Regions from separate parts of the Micromonospora sp. NPDC048930 genome, predicted to be linked through region 1. Evidence: riboswitches for the same ligand, from Rfam matches in the RefSeq annotation. Region 1 holds a riboswitch; the other holds the start of a gene.

Region 1 (8,630 bases):
GCCCGCAGCGCGTCGTTCACGGTCCCTCCCCAATGGACGTCTCAGATTTCTGCCGACCATATCGCTACGCGGTGTATCTGTCCGACCACCTTCGGCAGCGTGTTGCTCAGGACGGCGCGGCCGGTGGAGGTGAGGAGCCCGGCGGTCAGCGTCAGCGCCGGGGCCGCGCCGCCAACGACGTCGGGGCGGCCCCTTCCAACCCGACGGGAAAGGACAGGCATGCGTATCCGGTTCTGGCGGCACCGGCCCGAGGCGGCGCCGCGCGTACCCCGGCAGCGGACCCCGCACAACGAGCGCCCGGCGTGGGCGAGCCAACCCACGGACGTCTTCCCCACCGACGGGCCCGGCCGGGCCGGCAACCTCACTCGGGCGCAGCGGTGGCGGGCCGGCGGGTGGCGGAACGGCGGCCCGAGATGAGCCGAGCGGCCCGCCCTCACCTGCCGATGCGTCCGCTCTGGCTGTGCCGGACCTGCGGCGCGCCGTGGCCCTGCCAGCCGGCGCGGCTCGCACTCCTGGTCGAGTACCGCGCGGACCGGACCGCCCTGCTGATCTACCTCAGCACCCTGATGGCGGAGGCAGGTGCGCAGTTGTCGCAACTCAACGGGTCGGCCGTGGCGGAGGACCTGACCGAGCGCTTCCTCACCTGGGCGCGGGCCCGATGACTCAGCCGCGGCGGGCCAGGGTGGCGCCGAGGGCGGCACCCACCACGCAGGCCACGCCGGCCACCTGCGGCCAGGCCAGCAACTCGCCGAGGAGCAGCGCGCCGACCCCCGCCGCCACCGCCGGTTCGAGGCTGAGCAGCACCGCGAAGACCCGGGCCGGCATCCGGCGCAGCGCGGCCAGCTCCGCCGAGTACGGCAGCACGGACGACAGCAGCGCCACCCCGAGCCCGAGTGCGACGATCCGGGGGTCCAGCAGCTCGGTCCCGCCGGACGCCACCCCGAACGGCAGTACGCAGACCGCGCCCACCGCCATCCCGAGCGCCAGCCCCCGGCTGCCCGGCACGTGCCCGCTCATCGCCTTGCCGAGCAGCACGTACCCGGCCCAGCCGACCGCGATCAGCGCGCAGAGCAGCAGGCCGAACGGGTCCACCCCGGCCCCGCCCAGGCCGGCCAGCAGCAGGACGCCGGTGCCGGCCAGCACCGCCCAGAGCACGTCGACCACCCGCCGGCTGCCCAGCAGCGACACCAGCAGCGGGCCGGCGAAGCCGACGGTGACCGCCACCCCGAGCGGCACCCGCTGGAGCGCGGCGTAGAAGGCGAGGTTCATCGCCGCCATGGCCACCCCGAACGCCCCGATCAGGCCGGCCGCCCGCCAGCCGGGCCAACGGCTCGGGCGGGTGACCGCCAGCAGGACCAGCGCGCCGAGGCCGAGCCGCAGGGTGGTCGTACCGCCGGGGCTGGTGGCGGCGAAGAGCTGCTTGGCCACCGCCGCGCCGACCTGGGTGGAGACCATGCCGAGCAGCATCAGCAGGGGCGGCGGTACGGCCTCGGGGCGGCCCAGCGCCGCGACGAACCGGGCCGTGGCGGCCGACGACGGGGTACGGGAGGCGTGCGCGTACACCCGGACCACGATGACGGGCCGAGGCGCGTGCCGCGACGGATTTCCCGGGTGGGCCCGTCACCCGATGCGGCCGGACTGCGCCGACTAGCATCGGCGGCGGCAACGATCATGCGAGGTGCCCCGCCTGCGTGGGGAGAATCGGGAAGCCGGTGTGAATCCGGCACGGGCCCGCCGCGGTGACCGGGGAGCCTCCGTCCACGCGCGTCACGCGCAGCCACTGGCCGTACGGCCGGGAAGGCGGACGGGTGGGCGTCGATCCGGGAGTCCGAAGACCGGCCTCGCGTCAGTCGCCCACCCTCGTGTGGGCCGAGCGCAGCGGGAGCCTGCCTGTGGACCTGTACGACGTCATCCACCGCCGTCGCGACGTACGCGCCGAGTTCACCGGGGAACCGGTGCCGGACGACGTCCTCGACCGGATCCTGACCGCCGCCCACGCCGCGCCGAGCGTGGGCAACTCGCAGCCGTGGGACTTCATCCTGGTCCGCGACCCGGAGACCCGGCGCCGCTTCCACGCCCACGTGCAGGTCGAGCGGGACACCTTCGCGGCCGGCCTGGACGGGGACGCGGCGGCCCGCTTCGCCCGGATCAAGATTGACGGGGTGCTGGAGTCGACGCTCTCGGTCGTGGTCACGTACGACCCGGAGCGGGGCGGGCCGGCGGTGCTCGGCCGGCACGCCATCGCCGACGCCGGCCTCTACTCGGTCTGTCTGGCGATCCAGAACCTCTGGCTGGCGGCCACCGCCGAAGGGCTCGGCGTCGGCTGGGTGTCCTTCTACCGGGAGCCGTTCCTGGCCGACCTGGTCGGCGTCCCGCCCGGCGTACGCCCGGTCGCCTGGCTCTGCCTCGGTCCGGTCAGCCACCTCCAGACCGTCCCCGACCTGGTCCGCCACGGTTGGCGTACGCCCCGACCGCTCGCCGCCGCCGTGCACGCCGATCGGTGGCGGGGCTGACGGGGGCGCCACTGTTTCCGGGAAGTAGTGGCCTCGCCGCCGCTCCGAGGCCACTACTTCCACGATCGAGCGCGACCTTGGAGGCGGGGACGACCTCGGACGGGTGAATCGCCGTTGCCGGCCGGTTTGGGACCTGTTCTGCCGGGAAGTCGGACCAGGTGCGCGGACTAGTGAACAAACTCGAACAGGCCTCCGGGCTGGACAGGATCGGCGACCGGCTCCAGCGGGTCGTCCAGGGTGCCCTCCGCGGTCAGCGGATCCGGGACCTGCTGCACGGCGTCTGGCTGGGGCACCCGCTGCACCCGGCGATGGTGCAGGTGCCGGTCGGCGCCTGGATCAGCGCCGCGGTGCTCGACGCGCTACCCGGGCAGCGCCGGGCGGCGACCACCCTGATCGGGCTCGGCACGGTCAGCGCCCTGCCGTCCGCCGTCGCCGGGCTGAACGACTGGGCGGCCCTCTCCCGCGACCAGCGCCGGATCGGCCTGGTGCACGCCAGCGCGAACGTCATCGGCCTGACCTGCTACGCCGCCTCGCTGGCCGCCCGGCGCAACGGCCGGTACGACCTGGGCCGAGCGCTGGCGTACCTGGGGCTGTCGGCGGCGAGCGGTGGGGCGTACCTGGGTGGACACCTCGCGTACAAGCAGGGTGCCCAGGTCAGCCAGAGCATCTCGGAGCTGCACCGGGTGCGCGACGGTTGGCAGCCGCTGGGGGAGCTGTCCAGCCTGCCGCAGCGGCAACTCGTCACCCGGCAGATCGACGACGACGTGTCGGTGATCGTGTACCGGTACGGCGACGAGGTCACCGTGATGTTGGAGCGCTGCCCGCACGAGAGCGGTCCGCTCGGCGAGGGCCAGGTGCAGGAGATCGACGGGCACGACTGCGTGGTGTGCCCGTGGCACGGGAGCACGTTCCGGCTCACCAGCGGCGGCGAGGTGGTGCACGGCCCGGCCGCCAACGACCAGGTCACCCTGCCGACCCGGGTGGTCGACGGCCGCCTGGAGGCCCGCCTCCCCTGACCGGCCGCCATGCGCGGATCTTGGAAGAAAACGGCCCTCTGAAGGGCCGAAATCTTCCAAGATCTGCCCGTCGGCGTCCGTGGCCGGCCGTCAGTCCTTGCGGTGGCGGCCAGTGATCAGGGCGCGGGGAGCCGGGCGGCGGCGCAGGCCGAGCACCGCGCCGATCTGCGCGCCGACGATGCTGGCCACCGCCAGCACCGCCGAGATCGCCAGCGGCCGGTTCATCCCCTCGTCGTCGGCGGTGGCCCGGGAGGCGCCCACCGCCATCGCCGGGGGCGGGCCCGCCGGCTCCTCCACCGTGGACCTCGACGTCCCGATCCCCGATGGAGAGGGCTTGGGCCTGGTCGGCTGGCCGGCCGTGCCGGCGCCGCCCCCGTCGGCCGTCGCCCCCGATCCGCCGCCGGGCGCGGCCGTCGATCCCGCACCGGGGCCGTCCGGCTTCGCCGTGACGCCCGCGCCCGGGCCGTGCGGCGTGACCGACGAACCGTCACCCGACGGCGCGAGTGGTGTGGCCGTGGAGCCCGGACCGTGCGGCGTCGCGGCCGGGGGGCGGGGCGCGGGAGCCGGCCGGGACGGGGACGCGGGGCGCACCACCAGCTGGCCGGTGGCGTGCCGGCGGGCGCCGTCGTCGACCGCCCCCTCGGGCAGCTTCAGCAGCTGGCCGGGGTGGATCCGGTCCGGGTCGGCGAGCCGGTTCAGCCGGGCCAACTCCCGGTAGCGGTCGAAGTCGTCCAGGTAGCGCTCCGCCACCTCGCCCAGGTAGTCGCCCTTCGCCACCCGGTACACCGCCGGCTCCGTGGTCAGCGACGCGGTCCGGGCCGGCGGGGTGGCCTGCGCCGGCGCCGCGACGACCGCCGGGGCGGCGGCAGCCGGCTGCGGGGCGGTCAGCGCGGCGGCGCTCGCCGCGGCCGGGCTCGCCGCCAGGATGAGCGCCACCGAGCCGACCAGGGCGGCCGCCGCCCGCTGCTGCCGGCCCATCCCGGGCAGCCGGGGCGCCGGCCGGCGCAGCGCCGCCGCCAGCAGTTCCACCAGTACGGAGAAGGCGAACGTCGCCCAGCCGAACCAGCCCACCAGCGCGAGCGCCCGCAGGAAGAGTTGGCCGTCGTCGCGGCTGGTCAACGCCGTACCCACCTCGGCGAGGGTGGGCAGGTGGTCGGGGAGGGGATTGCCGGCGAAGGTGAGGAGCGCGACCGGGCCGCCGGCCAGCACCGCGCAGAGCACGACGAGGGCACCCAGCCCGGTGAGGACCTGGCCGGTCCGGCGTACGGCGGAGCGTTGCGGTGCGGCCATGGCTGCCTTCCCTTCCTACGGGGCCCCGGTGAGGGCCCGTGCGGTGGCCTCACCGGTGACGGTGACGGTGTTCCTGAAGCCGAAGAGGCCGAGCAGGTCCCGGCGGTAGGTGATCCGGACGCGTACCCGGATCTGCTTCTCGCCGTCGACCACCGGGAAGCTGACGGTGTGGCCCCGCACCCCGCCGGCGGCGCGCAGGTAGTCCGCCACGGCGACCCGGGCGCCCGCCTCGTCGATCTCCTTCGGACCGCCCTCGATCGCCCGGGCGCGGTCGATGATCTGGCCGCCGCTGCGGGCCGCCTCGGCGGCGAGGTCGTCGGCGCGCTGCACCGAGCGCAACTGGCCGGCGGTGTCGTACGCCAGCCCGATGACCACGAGGACGCCGGTCAGCGCGGCGGCGAGGAAGAGGCTGACCCGGCCGCTCTCCCGGCCCCGCCACCCGGTCATCGCCGGCTCCGGTAGGTGTCCAGCGGCGAGGTGAAGGTCGCCGCCACGGTGTGCGAGCCGGGCACCCCGGGCAGCGCCGGCGCCCGCAGGTCGGCGAAGGTGACCCGGCAGGTCACCCGGACGCTCACCGTCGCCGGCACCCCCGGAGCGGCCCGGTACGCCGCCGCGAAGCTGGTCGCCGCGCCCCGGACCGTGCCGCTGAACGCGAGTGTCGGTGCCCCGGCGCAGCTCAGTCCCCGCCAGTCGAGCCGCCGCCGGGCGGCGTCCGTCGCCGCGGCCCGGCCGGTGGCCGCGTCCCGGGCGATCGAGGCGGCCCGGGCGGCGTCGTGCGCCGCGGACTCCACCGCCTCGTCGGCGACCGCCGTACGTCCCACCACGCCGGCCAGCACCATCAGCCCGATGAAGGCCGGGGCCAGCACCGCCACCTCGATCGACACGGATCCGCGTTCCCGCACCCGCCTCACCCCGTCGTCCAGCGTTCGACGGTGCCGTGGGCGGTCTGCCGGACCGGGAAGCTGACCCCGGGGACGACCGAGAGGGACCGGCCGGTCACCGTGCAGGTGACCTCGGTGGCGGTGGTGACGCAGCGCGGCCCGCGCTCGTCCCAGCCGACCAGCCAGTCGCCGGCCGCCCGGAGGAAGCGCCGGGCGCGCGCCTCACCGGCCCCGGGCGGCGCCGCCAGGACGCGCTGGGCGTTGACCCCGCTCTGCGCCGCGTGCAACGCCGTGGAGCGGGCGACGAACAGCGCCGCGAGCTGGATCGACCCGAAGAGCAGCACCAGGATCACCGGCATCACCACCGCCAGCTCCACCGGATTCGCCCCCCGGTCCGTACCACCCTCCTGGAGCCGTCGCCGGACGGCCGCGACCGGCCGGCGGAGGCCGTGGGCGGGCCGGCGCGGCCGGGCGGCAGCCGCCGCCCGGCCGTCGACGCGCCACAGTGGTCGCCGCATGGTCGGCCGTCAGGGCGCCGTCGGAACGGCGTTCATCCAGTTGTTCGCCCGGGCCATGACGAGCCCGGTGACCGCGATGGCCGCCGCCACCAGACCGAAGATGATCACGGCGGTGGGGACCGGGCTGTCCCCGCGCTCCGCCTCGTGGCGCAGCTCGGCCAGGCGCGCGGCCAGCGCCGCGTGCAGGTAGGTGATCAGATGCATGTCGGGGCTCCTTTTCGGGGTGGGGTCACAGCCGGGCGAGGAACGGATAGACGGCGAAGCCGAGCAGGACGAACACCAGCAGCGAGCCGGGGATGTCCAGCCGGCTGGTCACCCCCTCGGCCCGGGCCAGGTTGTCGGTACGGATCTGGTCGCGCAGCGAGTCGGCGCGGCTGCGCAGGGTCTCGTGCACCTGGGCGCCCTCGCTGCCGGAGGAGCGCATGATCGCGCCCACGTCGCCCAGCTCCGGGATGCCGATCCGGTCGGCCAGCACCTGCAACTCGTCCCAGGGCGAGTGCATCTGCAGCTGGGCGATCCGCAGCGCCTCCCGGATCCGGTCGAAGACCCAGCCGTCGCAGATCGCCGCCGCGCGTTCCAGCGACTGCACCGGGCCGTGCGCCGCGGAGAGCTGCAACGCCACCAGGTCCAGGTAGGTGCAGACCGCCTGGCGGAACTCGTCCCGTGCGGCCTCCGCCTTCGCCAGCACGTCCCGGTGTGCGACCAGCCCGGCGAGGAACGCCAGCCCCAGGCTCCCCAGCACCGGCACGACCAGCGGCAGCGACACCCCGCCGGCGAACAGCACGGCCGACAGCACGGCGGGGGTGGCGAACCCGATCAGCGCGGAGAGCAGCACCGACAGGGCGTACTGCTCGGGGGTGCGGTCGAGCAGGGCGAGCTGCCGGTGCGGCGGGCGCAGCCAGCGGGACAGGCCGGCCAGCCAGTCCGGCCCGCTGCCGGTGCCGGTCACCTGGCCGGGCGGCTGGTGCAGCCGGCGCAGGGCCGGGCCGAGCGCCGGGGTGGCCGGCAGCGCCTCGCGGACCACCAGGAACAGGCCGAGGCCGACGGCCGACCCGCCGAGCACGGCGACGGCGAGCTGCCAGTTGACGATGAGGTTCACGCGATCGCCTCCTCCGGGTCGGGCGCGGGCAGGAAGCGCGCCGGCCGGGGCGGCTGACTCATCGAGCGCACCCAGACCAGCAGCCCGACGAAGGCGGCGCCGAGCACCGCCATCACCAACTGCCCGAACGGCGTCCCGTACGGCCGCACGTACTCGCGGTTGACCAGCCCGTACGCGAGCGCGGCCAGGGTCATCCCGGTGAGGAAGCGGACCGCGAACCGGGGCTGGGTCCGCTTCGCCTCGACCTCCCGCCGGGTGGCCACCTCCGCCGACGCCGCAGAGGCGATCGAGCCGAGCACGTCACCCAGCCGCTCGCCCCGGTCGGTCAGGTGCAGGATCAGCGCCGCCACCACCTGGTCGCAGACCGGGTCGCCGATCTCGTCGGCGAACGCGAGCAGGGCCGACTTCGCCAGCCAGCCCGCCTGCAACCGGGCGGCCAGGGTGCGTACCTCCTCCTGGATCTCCTCGGGCGCGGTCGCGACGGTGCCGATGACGGCCTGCTGGAGGCCCTGGCCGGTGCCGCAGATGTCCTTCAGCCGGCGGGTCCACTCGCCGACCGCCTCGATCCGGGCGATCGCCCGCTGCTCGGCCCGGCCGACCGCGAACAGCCACGGCACCCCGGGCACTGCCAGCGCCACCAGCAGCCCGACCACCGGCAGCCCGGTCAGCAGGAAGGCCAGCGCGCCGGCGACCACCGCCGCGCCGAGCAGGAGTCGGTACCGGTGCTGCTCGCGCCGGCTCGCCCCGGAGCCGGTCCAGAGCCGGCGCAGACCCGGCCCCGCACCCGGGCCCCGGCCGGGCGGCCGACGGGTGCCGACCAGCGCGACCACGGCCAGCACCAGACCGGCCACGCAGACCGCCCCGGAGACCAGGGCGACGAGTTCGATGGTGGCCATGACCTACCGCCGTCCGAGCCGGGAGTGCCGGGGCCGACGCCAGGCGCCGGTGCCGGCCTCGACGAAGCGGGTCAGCAGCCGGGCGTCGTAGCCGACCCGCAGGAGTTCGTCGCGGATCCGCTCGGGGAGGTGCCGGGGCACGGCCCGGCCGTCCGGGCCCGGCCCGAAGACCGTGGTGGTGGTGATCCGGTTGCCCTCGCCGACGCCGATGACCTCCTCGACGTGCGAGACGAACCGGTGCTTGCGGCCGCCGATCGCGGTCTCGTCCTCCACCGTGACGTAGACGATCAGGTCGAGCGCGTTGCCCGCCATCCGGCGGGCCTGGTCGACCGTCATCTCCCGGCCGTGGGAGAGCGCCAGCTCGATGATCCGCTCGCTCACCCCGGCCGGGGTACGGGCGTGGATGGTGCACATCGA
Region 2 (8,630 bases), on a different contig from region 1:
CACGAGCGCGGGGAGAGGACCAGACCACGGTGAGCAGCACCATCGACACGCCGGCCGTCGACCGGCCGGCCGTACCGCGGCCGGTCCTGGCCGCCCGCAACGGCGTGGCCGTCGTCTTCACCCTCAACGGGCTCGCGGTGGCCACCTGGTTCTCCCGGGTGCCCGCGGTCCGCGAGGCGCTCGGGCTCAGCGCCGGGCGGCTCGGCCTGCTGCTGCTGGCCATGTCGGCCGGCGCGCTGGTGGCGATGTCCACCGCCGGCCTGGTCACCCTGCGGCTCGGGCCGGCCCGGACCGTGGCGGCGTCGACCGTGCTGGTCGCGCTCGGCCTGACCGCCGCCGGCCTCTCCGCCAGCCTGGCCGGCTCGCTGCCCGGCGTCGTGGTCGGGCTCTTCGCCGTCGGCTACGGCTCCGGCGCCTGCGACGTGGCCATGAACGTCGAGGGCGCGGCGGTGGAGAAGCGACTCGGCCGGACGATCATGCCCCGGTTCCACGCCGCCTGGAGTCTCGGCTCGGTGGCCGGGGCCGGGATCGGGGCCGGGGCGGCCCGGCTGGGCGTAGCGGTCGGCTGGCACCTCGCCGCGGTCGCGGTGGTGGTGCTCGCCGGCACGCTGCTCGGCGCGCGGGCCTTCCTGCCCGCCCCGACCGAGGCGGCCGGTCCGACCGACCCGGCGTCGCGCCGGCGCGCGCTGCTGGCCACCTGGCGCGAGCCGCGCACCCTGCTGATCGGCCTGTTCGTGCTGGTGATGGCGTTCACCGAGGGCAGCGCCAACGACTGGCTGGCGGTGGCGTTCGTCGACGGGTACGGGGTCAGCCAGGCGGCCGGCGCCACCGTGTTCGGCGTCTTCGTGGTCGGCATGACCCTGGGCCGGACCGCCGGCACCGTGGCGATCGACCGCTGGGGCCGGGTACGCGTGCTGGCCGGCACCATCGGGCTGGCCTTCGTCGGCGCCACGCTGACCGTGCTGGCCGGCTCCGGGCCGCTCGCCGTGGTCGGCGTGGCGCTGTGGGGGGTCGGCGCGTCGCTCGGCTTCCCGGTCGGGATGAGCGCCGCCGCTGACGACGAGGACCGGGCGCCGGCCCGGGTCAGCGTGGTCGCCATGATCGGCTACACCGCCTTCCTCGGTGGCCCGCCGCTGCTCGGCTTCCTCGGCGACCACCTGGGCATCCTGTCCGCCCTCGGGCTGGTGCCGCTGCTCCTGCTGCCCACCCTCGCCCTGGTCCCAGTGCTCCACCCGCCGGCCCGCTGACGGGCACCGGCGGTCAACCGACTCCCACCGGGCTCGCAGCCGGCTCCCAGGTAGGGGTGCTGCACTGGGAGGACGCCGAGGAGAGGAGGCGGCCATGGGCTGGTTCAGTCGCCGGACCACCGACCCGACCACCCCGACCAAGCTCGACCGCGAGGGCAACCGGGACGACCTGGCCGCCCTGGAGGCGTTCGTCACCAGCCGCCGCGGGGTCGAGTTCTACCTGGAGCCGGAGACCACGGCGACCGACACCACGGTGGTCGCGATCGCCCACGACGGCGAGTGGATCCGGCGCCGCACCGGCTCGCCCCGGGCCGCCGCGAAGCTCGCCCAGCGGCACGCGGTCCCGCTGTACGAGGCCGCCCGCACCGGCTACCCGGAGCGGATGCGGGCCTGGAACCGGGCCCACCCGGAGCGGCACGCCCGCTGACCCCGCCCCGGCCGGTCAGCGGAACGCGGCGGCGAGCTCGTCGTCGTACGTGGCGATCGGGCGACCGTCCGCCCCGTACGCCACCAGCCGGCCGTGCGTCATCGTCGCCGACCGGAAGGAGAACGTGCGCGATCCGGGGTAGGCGGGAAGCAGCGGGATCGCCCGGGGCGCCCCGCCGGGCGCCGAGTAGTACTCCAGGCGGGCCACCTCCGGGGAGACCACTCCGTTGACCCGTACCTTGGTCGGCTCGACGGCGGTGCCGAAGGTGACCGGCCCCGCCCCGCCATACGCCGCGCACTCGGCCGCGCCTCGGCAGAAGAAGAAGTACCGCGGGTTCGCCACGTCCGCCAGGGAGTACGCCTTGAAGGTGGGGTCGGCTCCGGCCGGCAGCGGCTGCACGGCGAAGAACGCCAGCGTCGCCCCGACCGCCACGCCCACCCGCAGCCAGGCCCGCCCGGCGGCGCCGGTTCGGTGCGGCCGGGCGGCCGCGACCGCCACGCCGCCGAACCCGGCCAGGCAGAGCGCGCAGACCCCGAGGGCACGGGCGTTCTCCAGGAGGAACTGCACGCCGGGGCGGGTCGACACCGGGCCGAGCACCGCGCCCAGCGACACCACCATGGCCACCAGCAGGGCCACCCCGGCCACCTTCCGGGTCACCCCGGTGGCGCCGACCAGCAGCATCCCGGCCAGCACCGGCCAGATCTGGTGGTGGGTCCAGGAGACCGGGGAGGCGGCCACCGTGGCGCAGCCGACCAGCACCGCGGCGTGCCCCGGCCGCCCGCCCGCCGCGAGCCGCCGGGCCCGCAGCAGGGCGACGAGGCAGATCGCGGCCACCAGGAGGGCCCACACCACGGGCAGGGCGGCCGGGGAGAGCCCGACCCGCAGCAGCATCCCGTGCACCGACTGGTTGCCCAGCGAGGCCAGGTCGCCGATCCGCGAGGTCTGGACCACCGTGCCGGCCCAGTAGGTCCGGCTCTCCGCCGGCAGCACGACGGCGGCGAGGGCCGCGCAACCCAGGAAGGCGCCCACCGCGCGGCCGGCGTCGCGGTACCGGCCGGCGGCGAGGAAGTACGCCACGAAGAGCAGCGGGGTGAGCTTCACCGCGGCGGCCACCCCGACCAGCACCCCGCGCCACCGGGCCGGCACGACGCCCATCCCGTCGAACAGGGCCAGCAGGACCACGAAGATGCTCACCTGCCCGAAGCGCAGGTTGCTCTGCACGGGCGCGGAGAGCATCAGCACCGTGGCGGTGGCCGCCACCGCCAGTGGCCGGCCGGACCGTCCGGCGGCGAGCGCCCCGCCGACCGGTACCGCGACGGCGACCACCGCCGCGACCGTCAGCAGCAGCCAGAGCGCGCCCAGCACGGACTCCGGGAGCGCCGTGACCGGCCAGAGCACCAGCGCGGCGAACGGCGGGTAGGTGAACGGGCCGCCGTTCTCCGCGACGTACCCGTACAGCGGCCGTCCGGCCCGCAGGTCGGCCAGCGCCCCGTAGTAGATGTGCAGGTCGGAGAGGTGGTCCGGCCGGCGCAGCACCAGCCCGACGGAGACCGTGGCGGTCAGCGCGAACGTGGCCCACAGCAGCATCACCCGGCGGTCCCGCATCGGCCGAGGATAGGACAGCCGGGACGGCGGCGGGGCCCGCCGCGGGTGACGCGACGTCAGCCGGCCAGGGCCTTGCGCGCCTCGGCCAGCCGCACCGGCTCGTCGTGGGCCGAGACGTACCACTCGACGTCGTCGCTGAGCAGGCTGCGGGCCAGCGCCAGGTCGGGCTCGTCCTCCGGGTTGCGCAGGTGGGCCGGCGGCGGGTACCAGCAGTCGCCGAGCAGCAGCACCCCCGAGTCCGGCACCAGCACCACCGAGGAGTCGGGGGCGTGCCGGCCGCCCACGTGCCGGACCACCACCCCGGTGGGCAGGGTCAGCACGTCGGTGAAGGTACGGGTCGGCGGAAGCACCGCGAACCCGTCCCAGGAGTCCACGGCGAGGGCGCGGGCGCGGTAGCTGTGCCCGAGGCGGGGGTTGGCGCGTACCTGCTCGCGGAGGTGGCGGTGACTCCACGGCCGGGCCGCCTCGGCCCGCAGCGGGGCCACCCCGGCCTCGTGCCCGACGATCTCGACGCCCGGCCACGCGCAGGCGCCCCAGACGTGGTCCCAGTGGTGGTGGGTGTAGACCAGCCAGCGCGGCTCGGGCAGCCCGGCGGCGCGTAGCCCGGCCTGGATCTCGCGGGCGTGCGCGGGGCTCTGTCCCGCGTCGACGATCACACTTCCGCGCTCGTCGGCGACGACCGCCACGGTCGGGCGGACCGCGAGCGGGTCCGGATCGCCGGGGAACAACCAGACCCGGCCGGCCAACTGCACAGGGGTGACGGCGTCGATGGCGGCAATTCCTCTCGCAGCGTCTGAACGTGATCCACTGTCAGCGTCCGATGCTATCGGTCGACGGCCGGGGTCGTCCGGCCAGGCCGGACGCGACTGTCCACAGGTGCCGGACGGAAAGTCGGGAATTGGCGGAAATCCCGACGGCCGCGAAGCCCAGCCATCGATCAGCGCCATAGCGGCGAGACGGTCCCGGGCCGCGCGAGAGATTGACGTGCGTGCCTGCGGTCGGGCCGATCCGGCCCGGGTGCCCCGCCGTTGACCCGCGCCGGGTGGCTGTGGCAGCATTCGCGGCCAGACGGCAGTGAAGGAAGCCGGTGTGAATCCGGCGCGGTCCCGCCACTGTCACCGGGGAGCGATCCCCCCTCGTGAGTCACGGCCGTGCGTGCGCGGTTGGAAGGCCGGGGGAGAGCGTCGATCCGGGAGCCAGGATACTTCGGCCGTCGGCGAGCCCCAGGGCGTGGACACCCGAGGAGGACCCGATGCACGGCCTTTCCGCCATCGACGTTGATCGTCGTATCCGGCCGGCGCGCACCGACGCGCCGCTGACCGCTCACCCCGCCGCGCCACAGCCCGGCCGCGCCGCCGCGCTCCGGCACCGGCATGCTGCCGCCGAGGCCGCCCGCGCCGGGAACGTCGGGCCGCACCACCTCGCGGTCGTCGGGCACACCCGCGCCCTTCCTCGCTGAGTTCCGTTCCGCCGGGGTCCGCACCCGGCCGACCGTTGTGGCCGGCCGCCGTCGCTGAGCCGCCCGCCGGGCACGCGTACCCGCTGAACCCGCCGCCACCCCTGCCCGCCGCCGTGCCGCCGGGCGTCACGCTCCGGAGCCGTCCGTGCGCATCCTGCTGCTCTCCACCGCCGACACCGACCTGCTCGCCGCCCGCGCCAGCGGCGCGGACTACCGGCTGGCCAACCCCGCCCGGGTCGCCGCCGGCGCCGTGCCCGCGCTGCTCGACGGCGTCGACCTGGCCGTCGTACGCCTGCTCGGCGGGCGGCAGGCGTGGCCGGACGGCCTGGCCGCGGTGCTCGCTTCCGGCGTGCCGACGGTGGTCCTCGGCGGTGAGGCGGTGCCCGACGCGGAGCTGATGGCGGCGTCCACGGTGGCCGCCGGGGTGGCCGCCGAGGCGCTCGCGTACCTGGTGGAGGGCGGCCCGGAGAACCTCGCCGAGCTGGCCCGATTCCTCTCCGACACGGTGCTGCTCACCGGCGAGGGCTTCGCCCCGCCCGCGCCCACCCCGGCGTACGGGATCCTCGGCCCCGACCCCGGCCCGGCCGGCGCCGGCCGACCCACCGTGGGCATCGTGTTCTACCGGGCGCACGCCCTCGCCGGGAACACCGGCTTCGTCGAGACCCTCGCCGCGGCGGTCACCGCGGCCGGCGGCCACCCGCTGCCGATCTTCTGCGGGTCGCTGCGCGGTCTCGCCCCCGGCAGCGGCCCGCTGGACCTGCTCGGCCGCTGCGACGCCCTGGTCGTGACGGTCCTCGCGGCCGGCGGCACGGTCGCCGCCGACGCCTCCGGCGGGGGCGACGAGGACGCCTGGGACGTCGGCGCGCTGGCCGCCCTGGACGTGCCGGTCCTGCAGGCGCTCTGCCTGACCAGCACCCGCGACCGGTGGGCGGCCAGCGACGCCGGACTGTCCCCGCTGGACGCCGCGATGCAGGTGGCCATCCCCGAGTTCGACGGCCGGATCGTCACCGTGCCGTTCTCGTTCAAGCGGATCGACGCCGACGGGCTCTCGGTCTACCAGGCCGACCCGGAACGCGCCGCCCGGGTCGCCGGGATCGCCGTCCGGGCGGCCCGGTTGCGGCACCTGCGCAACGCCGACAAGCGGCTGGCGATCGTGCTCAGCTCCTACCCGACCAAGCACTCCCGGGTCGGCAACGCCGTCGGCCTGGACACCCCGGCCTCGGCGGTGCGCCTGCTCGCCGCGCTCGCCGAGGCCGGCTACCACCTGGGCGACGGGCCGGTGCCGGACGACGGGGACGCGCTGATCCACGCCCTGATCGCCGCCGGTGGGCACGACGTCGAGTGGCTCACCCCGGAGCAGCTCGCCGCCGCCGAGGCCCGGGTGCCCGGGGAGACGTACCGGCGGTGGTACGGCGCGGTGCCGGCGGAGCTGCGGGAGCGGATGCGGGAGCACTGGGGCGAGCCGCCGGGCACGCTCTACACCGACGGCGGCGACGTCGTCCTCGCCGGGCTGCGCTTCGGCAACGTGGTGCTGCTGATCCAGCCGCCGCGCGGCTTCGGGGAGAACCCGGTCGCCATCTACCACGACCCCGACCTGCCGCCGAGCCACCACTACCTGGCCGCGTACCGGTGGCTGGCCGCGCCGGTCAGCGACGGCGGCTTCGGCGCGGACGCCGTGGTCCACCTGGGCAAGCACGGCACCCTGGAATGGCTGCCCGGCAAGGGACTCGGGCTGGCCGCCGACTGCGCGCCCGACGCGGTCCTCGGCGACCTGCCGCTGGTCTACCCGTTCATCGTCAACGACCCCGGCGAGGGCACGCAGGCCAAGCGCCGCGCACACGCCGTCGTCGTGGACCACCTGGTGCCGCCGATGGCCCGCGCCGAGACGTACGGCGACCTGGCCAAACTCGAACAGCTGCTGGACGAGTACGCGACCGTGCAGGCCCTCGACCCGGCCAAGGCGCCCACGGTGCAACGGCAGATCTGGGACCTGGTCCGCGCCGCTGAGCTGCACCACGACCTGCACCAGGCCGAGATGCCCGGCGCCGACGACTTCGACGACTTCGTGCTGCACCTCGACGGGTACCTCTGCGAGGTCAAGGACGTGCAGATCCGCGACGGGCTGCACGTGCTCGCCGAGGCGCCCACCGGCGAGGCCCGGGTCAACCTGGTCCTCGCCGTGCTGCGCGCCCCGCAGGTGTGGGGCGGCGTCCGCGCCCTGCCCGGGCTGCGCCAGGCCCTCGCCGCCCACGCCGGCCTCGACGAGGCGGCGCTGCTCGCCGCGCCGGGCGCCCGGATCGCCGTCCCGGCGGCGCTGACCGAGGCCGTCGACGGGCCGGCCGCCACCGCCGCCGACGCCGTCGACCTGATCGAGGCCCTGGCCCGCCGGCTCGTCCTCGGCATGGAGACCCTCGGCTGGGACGAGGCCAAGGTGGACGCGGTGGTCACCGAGGTGGTCGGGGCGGCCGTGCCCGACGCCGCCGAGGTGCTGCGCTTCGCCGCCCGCGAGGTGGTGCCCCGCCTCGACCGCACCACCGACGAGATCGACCGGGTGCTCGGCGCGCTCGCCGGCCGGTTCGTCCCGCCCGGACCCTCCGGCTCACCCACCCGGGGCCTGGTCAACGTCCTGCCCACCGGGCGCAACTTCTACTCCGTGGACCCGAAGGCCATCCCCAGCCGCAACGCCTGGGACGTCGGGGTCGCCCTCGCCGACTCGCTGCTGGCCCGGCACCTCGCCGACACCGGCGCGTACCCGCGTTCGGTCGGGCTCACCGTCTGGGGCACCAGCGCCATGCGGACCCAGGGCGACGACATCGCCGAGATCCTGGCGCTGCTGGGCTGCCGTCCGGTGTGGGACGACCGGTCCCGCCGGGTCACCGGCGTCGAGGTGGTGCCCCTGGCGGAGCTGGGCCGCCCCCGGATCGACGTGACCGTCCGCATCTCCGGCTTCTTCCGGGACGCCTTCCCGCACGTCGTCGCCCTGCTCGACGACGCCGTCCGGCGGGTCGCCGCGCTCGACGAACCGGCCGAGGCCAACTACGTCAAGGCACACGTCGACACGGACGTCGCCGCGCACGGCGACGAGCGGCGGGCCACCGCGCGGATCTTCGGCTCCAAGCCGGGGGCGTACGGGGCCGGGCTGCTGCCCCTCATCGACGCCCGGAACTGGCGCACCGACGCCGACCTGGCCGAGGTGTACGCGGTCTGGGGCGGCTACGCGTACGGCCGGGGGCTGGACGGGCGGGAGGCCCGGGAGGACATGGAACGGTCCTTCGCCCGGATCGCCGTCGCGGTGAAGAACCAGGACACCCGCGAGCACGACATCGTCGACTCCGACGACTACTTCCAGTACCACGGCGGGATGGTGGCGATGGTCCGCCACCTCACCGGCGCCGCCCCCGCCGCGTACGTGGGCGACTCGGCCAGCCCGCACGACGTGCGTACCCGCACCCTCGGCGAGGAGACCCGCCGGGTGTTCCGGGCCCGGGTGGTCAACCCCCGCTGGGTCGCCGCGATGCGCCGGCACGGCTACAAGGGCGCCTTCGAACTGGCCGCCACCGTCGACTACCTGTTCGGCTACGACGCCACCGCCGGGGTCGTCGACGACTGGATGTACGAGCGGCTCGCCGAGGCGTACCTCTTCGACCCGGAGACGCGGGAGTTCCTGGAGCGGTCCAACCCGTGGGCGCTGCGCGGCATCACCGAACGCCTGCTCGAGGCCGCCGACCGGGGGCTGTGGGCCGCGCCCGAACCGGCCACCCTCGACCGGCTCCACGAGACGTACCTGGCCAGCGAGGGCGACCTGGAGGACCGGCAGTGAGCGCGAGGAGTGAGCCGGGTTTGCGAGCCCCGCAGTCGCGAACGAAGGAGGCGCAATGACGACCTATCCGTT

The links. Region 1 has a riboswitch for cobalamin ahead of bluB (5,6-dimethylbenzimidazole synthase). Riboswitches for the same ligand answer to the same signal wherever they lie in the genome.
Positions count from the first base shown of each region.
Region 2: it holds a riboswitch for cobalamin, as region 1 does, so the genes downstream of both, ACGFI9_RS01985 (hypothetical protein) here and bluB (5,6-dimethylbenzimidazole synthase) in region 1, are expected to answer to the same signal.

Region 1 is NZ_JBICUB010000002.1:746,118-754,747, reverse strand. It holds gene ACGFI9_RS09015 (Scr1 family TA system antitoxin-like transcriptional regulator) at 1-20, opposite strand, end outside; gene ACGFI9_RS09010 (hypothetical protein) at 220-417, shown strand; gene ACGFI9_RS09005 (flavin reductase) at 414-662, shown strand; gene ACGFI9_RS09000 (DMT family transporter) at 664-1,563, opposite strand; cobalamin riboswitch at 1,660-1,859, shown strand; gene bluB (5,6-dimethylbenzimidazole synthase) at 1,893-2,513, shown strand; gene ACGFI9_RS08990 (Rieske 2Fe-2S domain-containing protein) at 2,672-3,529, shown strand; gene ACGFI9_RS08985 (LysM peptidoglycan-binding domain-containing protein) at 3,620-4,819, opposite strand; gene ACGFI9_RS08980 (hypothetical protein) at 4,835-5,266, opposite strand; gene ACGFI9_RS08975 (TadE/TadG family type IV pilus assembly protein) at 5,263-5,730, opposite strand; gene ACGFI9_RS08970 (TadE/TadG family type IV pilus assembly protein) at 5,727-6,206, opposite strand; gene ACGFI9_RS08965 (hypothetical protein) at 6,228-6,422, opposite strand; gene ACGFI9_RS08960 (type II secretion system F family protein) at 6,448-7,308, opposite strand; gene ACGFI9_RS08955 (type II secretion system F family protein) at 7,314-8,213, opposite strand; gene ACGFI9_RS08950 (CpaF family protein) at 8,217-8,630, opposite strand, start outside.
Region 2 is NZ_JBICUB010000001.1:392,799-401,428, reverse strand. It holds gene ACGFI9_RS02005 (MFS transporter) at 1-1,247, shown strand, start outside; gene ACGFI9_RS02000 (hypothetical protein) at 1,342-1,674, shown strand; gene ACGFI9_RS01995 (glycosyltransferase 87 family protein) at 1,690-3,279, opposite strand; gene ACGFI9_RS01990 (MBL fold metallo-hydrolase) at 3,336-4,031, opposite strand; cobalamin riboswitch at 4,357-4,486, shown strand; gene ACGFI9_RS01985 (hypothetical protein) at 4,532-4,738, shown strand; gene cobN (cobaltochelatase subunit CobN) at 4,884-8,558, shown strand; partial or broken gene ACGFI9_RS01975 (VWA domain-containing protein) at 8,555-8,630, shown strand, end outside.